Regions from separate parts of the Bradyrhizobium sp. ISRA430 genome, predicted to be linked through region 1. Evidence: riboswitches for the same ligand, from Rfam matches in the RefSeq annotation. Region 1 holds a riboswitch; the other holds the start of a gene.
The links. Region 1 has a riboswitch for cobalamin ahead of metE (5-methyltetrahydropteroyltriglutamate--homocysteine S-methyltransferase). Riboswitches for the same ligand answer to the same signal wherever they lie in the genome.
Positions count from the first base shown of each region.

Region 2: it holds a riboswitch for cobalamin, as region 1 does, so the genes downstream of both, MTX21_RS10910 (DUF1636 domain-containing protein) here and metE (5-methyltetrahydropteroyltriglutamate--homocysteine S-methyltransferase) in region 1, are expected to answer to the same signal.

Region 1 is NZ_CP094516.1:7,589,304-7,593,512, forward strand. It holds gene MTX21_RS35680 (nodulate formation efficiency C protein) at 289-906, opposite strand; cobalamin riboswitch at 2,117-2,320, shown strand; gene metE (5-methyltetrahydropteroyltriglutamate--homocysteine S-methyltransferase) at 2,423-4,209, shown strand, end outside.
Region 2 is NZ_CP094516.1:2,194,457-2,198,665, reverse strand. It holds gene cobD (threonine-phosphate decarboxylase CobD) at 1-206, shown strand, start outside; gene MTX21_RS10920 (cobyric acid synthase) at 211-1,659, opposite strand; gene cobO (cob(I)yrinic acid a,c-diamide adenosyltransferase) at 1,672-2,307, opposite strand; cobalamin riboswitch at 2,348-2,566, shown strand; gene MTX21_RS10910 (DUF1636 domain-containing protein) at 2,659-3,033, shown strand; gene cobW (cobalamin biosynthesis protein CobW) at 3,030-4,064, shown strand; gene cobN (cobaltochelatase subunit CobN) at 4,064-4,209, shown strand, end outside.

The DNA of each region.
Region 1 (4,209 bases):
GCCCGGTCCCGTGAAGAATGGCATGGAGAGCTGGTTCCCTCGCAGATTGGTGTCCTCTCACTGCGTCGGGGCCAAACCACGTCTCGCAAGCTGGCACGCGTCGCTGAGCTCGACTCCTCGCAGAATCGTGCCGCCCGATTTTTTCGATGACGGCTGAAGGCTGCGGGAAAGGCTCGCGACTGTTGCGAAGGCGTAAACACCGCGGTTTTAGAGCGGATATGTCTTGCAGTTGCTTTGAGGCGTTCGGCGCTAAAGGAGCTGCGGCGCGATCTTGCTCTGCGCGACCATTTACCAAGGCCTTTCGCTCCCCTCTAACTCTTCCCGTTCCTTTGGCTCCATGCGAGCGAACCAGGAGCCGGGAGGAAAGGCTGCGATACGCTTGGCAAAGGAGGATTGCGGCTCCCAATCTTGCCCTTCGCTCTTCTCGAAAGTGATGACCCCGTTGTGTGTAAAAAAACGGGGCCCTGGGATATTACAGTTCACCAAAAGCAAAACGCGCCACAGATCACCTTTCTCGGTCGGCTTGTCCTTCTGCTTCGGCAAGTAGTCCACTCCAACAGGCTCAACGATAGTGCAGCGGCCCTGCCGCAGAAGATCGCCGAGCCGGCCTTGCGTGGTCGTCACGAAGTTGAAGTTGCTCGGATCATGCAGAAAGCGAAGATTTGCGTCCCTTTCACCCTCCTTGACTTCAGTGGCGATCAACGAGAGCGCCAGGGCGTGCCAGCCCAATTCGATCGGCTTCGCATAGGTCGACGCAAGTTGAAACGTGCCGTCGAGCGCGATCCTCCAGGTGATAACGTACTGTTCGTCTAATGTATCATCCGGGTGCCTGGTCCACGAAACGAAAATATAGTCGTTTTCGTCAAGTTCAGCGACGCCCCACATTCGAGGGACGAACTGTGCCACCTTCGAGACGTTGGAGATAATTTGTTCTATTGTCTCACCGTCTTGCGCTCGCCACGTTGACTTGAATCTTTCGATATGGGGGCTCTCGATGGCGCGAACACTGTTGCTCGTCGCAGCCAGCCCGGCCAGGCAGATCAGGGGTCGACCGAGACAAAACCATAACGCGCGTCTTCTAGACACTTTTCTCATAACTGTCGGCCTATCTGGCTTCATCCACACGTCATTCCAAAGCGGGCAACCTTCAACCTGTTATGCGCGAGCGCAAGAAGTTAGCGGCGACGCGACGGGAGACCGGTGGTGTCCCGTGCGAGCAGGCGCTCCCCTCTATGTCACGCGCCGCTAACTTCGCTGCCGGCGACAGCCTCAAGTTGCTGTGCTGGACATGCCCAGCAGGAGGAGACTGGGCATGCCGAAGACTTGCATTCCTCGTGCCAGGTAACAGACGGCAATTCGCACCGCTTTTATGTCCTCTTTGTCGGCTTTCCGACTTGGGCACGTCTCGATGTCTCCGTTCAGCGCTATCGAGCGCGGCTTATGCATCCTCGTCACGGACCGGATATTCGACGGCGCAGCGGAGCGCCTCGGTGCCAAGTTCCTGATGAGAATTGGAATCACGTTTGTCGCCATAGAACCGTTTGGTTCGGTATCGTTGCCGGGATGTGGGCTTTCGATCTCTGACATGCCTCTGGGCACTTGCGGCCAAGAGGCCAGAGCGCGTTTGGCGCTTCTTTCGCGACATGCGGCGCTCGGAACTCGAGAGCGGCCTTCGTCAGGTGCGCTTTGCTGTAGAAGGCCAACGACGCGAAGCCGATCTTCACCGCCGAGCATTTGGAGTCTAGCTGGCACTGCAAATCAACGTGCCGGCCAGGTATGTTGCTAGCTTGGCCAGTGTCTTAGGCGTATTCAGCACGGATCCAGCTGGTCGAGAGGGCGGCTGGATGGCGGACGCGCTAAGAACCGCTGCCGAGCCGGGACACGCATCAAATGCGTTCTGCTCCAGGCGGCAGTCCCGACCGCGGAAGCCGCATTTGTCCCTTCCACCGATCTGGCGTGCGGCCAGGGGGCGGCTGCGATGGTCATTACAATATCGCGGGCTGGAGAGCGCTTCTACATCGACTCAACGATAAAGATGCGCAGTCATTCGCGTAGCGAATGTCGCAGCACCAGCTTGAGACATAATCTGAGAGGTTGACGGAAGACTTGTCTTGCCGATAATCCAAGTCGTCGAGGTTCTCCGGTTCCCACTTGATCCGGAGCTAAGAGGGAAGCCGGTGAATATGCCGGCGCTGCCCCCGCAACTGTGAGCGGCGAGCCGCTGTCCAACGATGTCACTGAAGCCTGCGCGGCTTCGGGAAGGCCGGACAGCAGCGATGACCCGCGAGCCAGGAGACCTGCCCCGACAATATATTCGTCCACGGGCGGGGTGTCCCGGTGGTGCGCCAAGCAGCCGTCGCACCGCGCGACTTCCCCTGCCTGCGTCCGCCATGGCCTTTGCCCCCAACATGGGGTTAACGCTATGTCTCTTCTCTCCCTTCCGGTTGCCACGCTCGGAACGCCACGCATCGGTCCAAGGCGCGAGCTCAAACTCGCTCTAGAAAGCTACTGGGCCGGAAAAATCAGCGAAAAGCAGTTGCTCGAGGACGCAGCTGGCCTGCGTGCCGCGAACTGGGCTCGTCAGAAATCTATCGGCGTCACGGTCATTCCATCGAACGATTTCTCGCTGTATGACCAGGTGCTCGACACAAGTGTCATGGTTGGCGCCATCCCGGAGATCTACGCCTCGAAAGCCGAATCCGTTTCGCTCAAGACGTACTTCGCCATGGCCCGCGGTTCACAATGCGACGACCAGGATGCGAGTTGCGGTCACGGATCGCGCGGATTTGGCGCACCCGCGCAGGAGATGACCAAGTGGTTCGACACCAACTACCACTATATGGTCCCCGAGTTTCACAGGGGACAGACTTTCAGGCTATGCTCTCGCAAGCCGATCGAGGAGTATGAGGAAGCCAAGTCCCTTGGCTTTCAGACCCGCCCTGTCCTGATCGGGCCGGTCACATTCCTAAAGCTCGGCAAGAGTCCCGATCCTGCGTTCCAGCCACTCTCACTACTGGATGACCTGATACCGGCCTATATCGAGGTTCTGCAGGAATTGGCCAAACGTGGGGCAAATTGGGTTCAGTTGGACGAGCCCTGCCTGGTTCTTGATCTGGATGAGGGGGCGCGAAAATCTTTGCGACATGCTTATGACCGGCTCGCCAAGGAGGGGCCGGCCATCAAGATCATGGTTGCCAGCTATTTCGGCGACCTCGGCGACAATCTGGACACCGCCTTGAGTCTGCCAGTTGCCGGACTGCACCTCGATCTGGTTCGAGCGCCACAGTTGTTGGACCAGATCATCGCTGGCGGCCGAAGTGATCTCGTCATCTCGCTCGGTGTCGTCGACGGCCGGAATGTATGGCGGTCGAATTTGTCGTCGCTGCGCCAGCGGCTAGAACCCGCGATTGCGAAGCTCGGCAAGGATCGTGTACAGATCGCCCCATCCTGCTCGCTGCTTCATGTGCCGGTCGATGTTGAACTCGAGACCAGGCTCGCTTCTGACGTAAAGAGCTGGCTTGCTTTCTCGGTCCAGAAGATGCGGGAGCTTGCGATCCTGGCGCGGGCACTCGCAGGCGACCAGAATGTTGCGCTAGCTCTTGCCGAGTCGGAATGTGCCGCGACCGTCCGCCGGACTTCGCCGAAAATCCGTGATGCCAATGTCGCTGTCCGGATGAGAGCGATCGATCAGCCCATGCGTCGGCGCGCCAGCCCATTTGCCCGTCGGGCCGAGATCCAAAGCAATCGTTTCGGACTGCCGGCTTTTCCTACCACGACGATCGGATCGTTTCCGCAGACCACAGAGGTCCGGAATGCCCGTGCTGCGCATGCGCGAGGCGCGATGAGCGACGAGCAATACGACAGGTTCCTCAAGGAGGAGACAGCGCGCGCCGTACGTTGGCAGGAGGACATCGGTCTTGACGTCCTCGTGCACGGCGAGTTCGAGCGCAATGACATGGTGCAGTACTTTGGCGAGCAACTCGCCGGCTTCGCATTTACCAGGAACGGATGGGTGCAGTCCTACGGATCGCGCTGCGTCAGGCCACCGATCCTGTTTGGCGATGTAGTGCGGTCGAAGCCTATCACCGTGGACTGGTGGCGCTACGCGCAATCACTAACGAGGAAGCCGATGAAGGCGATGTTGACCGGACCGGTGACGATCTTGAACTGGTCCTTTGTTCGCGACGATATTCCTAGGAGCGAGGTCTG
Region 2 (4,209 bases), 3.2 Mb from region 1:
TGGTGCAGTCGCAAGGCTGGCGGCTCGTCGGCGGCACGCCGCTGTTTCGTCTCTACGAGACCGGCGACGCGCTGGTAGCGCAGGACAAGCTCGCGCGTGCCCACATCTGGTCGCGCGTCTTCGCGCAGAAGCCGACATGGTTGCGTCTGGGGCTTCCGGGCGGCGAGCCGGAATGGACGCGCCTCGCGGATGTGCTGGCGCGCTGAGCGCTCAGCGCGCCAGCGCGAGCAGGCCTTCGACATCAAGATGCGTCTCGATGTGCTCGGCGAGCGCGTCGAGCGCGCTTTCGACCCTGGCGTGGTAGGGCTCGTCGCCACCGGGAATGTCGAGTTTTGCAAGAAACGCCTTGCGGAAATCATCCGAGGTGAAGAGGCCGTGCAGATAGCTGCCGTGCACCCGCCCGTCGCGTGAGATGGCGCCTTCCGGTGCGCCGTCGAGCCTTGCGAACGGGCGTGCGCGATCCGGCCCTTCGGTGCGGCCGATGTGAATTTCGTAGGCCTCGATCGGCTGGTCGGTAGCCGTATGCACGGCTGCGACGCGCGTCAGCGTCTTCTGCGCGCTCATCTCCGTCGTCACGTTGAGAAGCCCGAGGCCTGGCGTTTCGCCTGCCGGCCCTTCGATACCGTCGGGATCGGCGACGCTTCGCCCCAGCATCTGGTAGCCGCCGCAGAGGCCGAGCACGTGACCACCCCTGCGGTGATGGGCGAGGAGATCAATGTCCCAGCCCTGCGCGCGCAGGAAGGCGAGATCGCCCCGGGTGGACTTGGAACCGGGGATGATGACAAGGCGGACGTCACCGGGGATCGCTTCGCCCGGTCGCACCATCACAAGATCGACGCCGGGCTCCAGCTTCAAGGGATCAAGGTCGTCGAAATTGGCGATCCGCGACAATGCGAGACAGGCGATCTTGTACTGGCCCGGCTTTCGCGCGTCGCGCAGCCCCAGCGCATCCTCGGCCGGAAGCTCGCCGGCGCGCGTGAACCACGGCAGCACGCCGAAGCCGTGCCAGGACGTTTTCGTTTCGATCAGCCGGTAGCCGTCGTCGAACAGCGTGGGATCGCCGCGGAACTTGTTGATGACAAAGCCCCGGATCATCGCGGCATCGTCCGGGTCGATCACCATCTTGATCCCGACGAGTTGCGCGATGACACCGCCGCGATCGATGTCGCCGACCAGCACCACCGGCACGTCGGCCTTGCGCGCAAAGCCCATATTGGCGATGTCGGCCTTGCGCAGATTGACTTCGGCCGGGCTGCCGGCACCCTCGACCAGCACGACGTCGGCGCGCGTCTTCAGCCGCTCAAAGCTCTCCAGCACGGCGCCCATCAAGGAAGGCTTCATTGCAGCGTAGTCGCGGGCGCGTGCGGTGGCGATGCGCTTACCGTGCACGATCACCTGTGCGCCGATATCGGTCTCAGGCTTGAGCAGCACCGGGTTCATGTCGGTGTGCGGCTCGACGCCCGCGGCGAGGGCCTGAAGCGCCTGGGCACGGCCGATCTCGCCGCCATCAACCGTGACGGCGGCATTGTTCGACATGTTCTGCGGTTTGAACGGGAGCACACGCAGGCCGCGCCGCGTGAACGCGCGCGCAAGGCCGGCGACGATGAGCGATTTGCCCACGTCCGAGCCGGCCCCCTGGATCATCAATGCGCGCGCCATTGCGATCTTGTCTCAGAACTCGACGCCGGCTTGCGCCTTGATGCCCGAGCGGAACGGATGCTTAACCAGCGTCATCTCCGTGACGAGATCGGCGATCTCGATCAGCTCGTCCTTCGCGTTGCGGCCGGTGAGGACGACATGCGTCATCGGCGGCTTCGAGGTCTTCAGGAAATCGACGACCTCGGCGATGTCGAGATAGTCGTAGCGCAGCGCGATGTTGATCTCGTCGAGCACGACCATGCGCAGCCGTTCATCGGATATCAGCTCCTTCGCCTTCTCCCAGCCGGCGCGTGCCGCGGCGATGTCGCGGGCGCGGTCCTGCGTCTCCCAGGTGAAGCCTTCGCCCATCGCATGGAACTGGCAGAGATCGCCGAAATGGCCGGTGAGCAGCCGCCGCTCGCCTGTATCCCAGGCGCCCTTGATGAACTGGACCACGGCGCAGGGGAAGCCATGAGCGACGCAGCGGACGATCATGCCGAAGGCCGACGAGGACTTGCCCTTGCCGGCGCCGGTATGGACGATGATGAGGCCCTTCTCGCCGCTCTTGGTCGCCATGATCTTGTCGCGGGCGACCTTGATTTTCGCCATTTTCGCAGCGTGCCGTGTGTCGGTGTCCTCGGTGGTTCGGGTATCGGGTTCAGGCGTCATCGGACGGGGTCCTTCGGCTTGACAAGTGGCGGCCATGGGCAAATGGTGGGCCCGCGTTGGTTCCTGTCCTACGACAGGCGAAGAGGGAATGCGATAGGGCGCGAATCGGCAAGATTTGAGCCCAAAATGCAGCCGCCCCCGCGACCGTGACCGGAGAGATGCCCGAAGCCACTGATCCCCCGGGATCGGGAAGGCGGGGATCGAAGGGACAAACCCTGCTCCGCAAGCCGGGAGACCTGCCAGCGCGGAGTTTGAGACCGGCGGACGGGGTGTTCCGCGACGGGGAAACGAGCCTTCGCCAGAACGGCTCGTGCGCCTCATCGCCTCCGGCCGTCTTTCGTGGAAGGGGCGATGACCGTCACGCTTCATGTCTGCATCACCTGCCGTGCCGGCCAGACGCTCGCCGAGGGCGAAGTCACGCCCGGAAAGCGCCTGCATGGCGCGATCCTCGACGCCGGTGTGCCCGAGGGCGTCACCGTGGTTCCCGTCGAATGTCTTTCGGCTTGCAGCCAGGGCTGCTCGGTGGCGCTGAGCGCGCCCGGCCGCTGGTCCTATGTTTATGGCCGATTGTCCGATGCCAACGCACGCGATGTGGTCGCGGGTGCCACGGCCTATGCGGCGGCGCCTGACGGCATCGTACCCTGGCGCAGCCGTCCCGAGATCTTCCGCAAGCAGTCGCTTGCCCGTATTCCCCCCATTGCCGTCGTGCCGGAGGCCGCCGAATGAACTCGCTCGCAAAAGTGCCGGTTACGGTCGTCACCGGTTTTCTGGGGTCCGGCAAGACCACGCTGATCCAGCACCTTCTCAGCAATGCCAACGGCAAGAAGCTCGCGGTGCTCGTCAACGAGTTCGGCAGCGAGGGTGTCGACGGCGAGATCCTGAAATCCTGCGCTGATGCGAACTGCCCGGAAGAGAATATCGTCGAGCTCGCCAATGGCTGCATCTGCTGCACCGTCGCCGACGATTTCATTCCGACCATGGAGCAGCTTCTGGCGCGGCCCGTGAAGCCCGATCACATCCTGATCGAGACATCGGGCCTGGCGCTGCCAAAGCCGCTGCTCAAGGCGTTCGACTGGCCGGAGATCCGTTCGCGCATCACGGTCGACGGCGTGATCGCACTCGCCGATGCCGAGGCCGTCGCAGCCGGCCGCTTCGCGCCGGATCCCGACGCGGTCGAAGCGCAGCGTGCGGCGGATGAAAATCTCGATCACGAGACGCCGCTGTCGGAGGTGTTCGAGGACCAGATCGCCTGCGCCGACATCGTGCTGCTGACCAAGGCCGATCTTGCCGGCGCCGCAGGCCTCGAGGCAGCCAAGGCGGCGATCTTGGCCGAGATGCCGCGCCGCGTGCCGATGCTGCCGGTCACAGATGGCGCGATCGACGTGCGCGTGATCCTCGGCCTGGGTGCTGCCGCGGAGAATGATCTCGCCGCGCGGCCCTCGCATCATGATGGCGAGGAGGAGCACGAGCATGACGACTTTGCCTCCGTCGTGATCGATCTTCCGGAGGTCAGGGATATCGACGGGCTGGTCGCATCGATCCAGAAGCTTGCGCGTGAGCAGAACGTGCTGCGTGCCAAGGGCTATATCGCCGTCGCGGGCAAGCCGATGCGCCTGTTGCTGCAGGCGGTCGGCGAGCGCGTGCGGCACCAGTTCGATAAGCCCTGGAGCACGGGCGCGCGGCAGTCGAAGCTGGTCGTGATCGGCGAACACGGCGATATCGACGAGGCCGCAATCAGGGCAGGACTTGGTATCTGATGCACGTCGTCTTCCGCGAGAGCCGCGGTCTGGAGGAGACCGCGACGCCAAGGGACATCGGCCAGGACCCGGCCGATCTCGTGGTGCTCTCGTTCTCGGACTCGGATCTTGCCGCATTCGCGGCCGGCTGGCGGCGCGGCCGCGA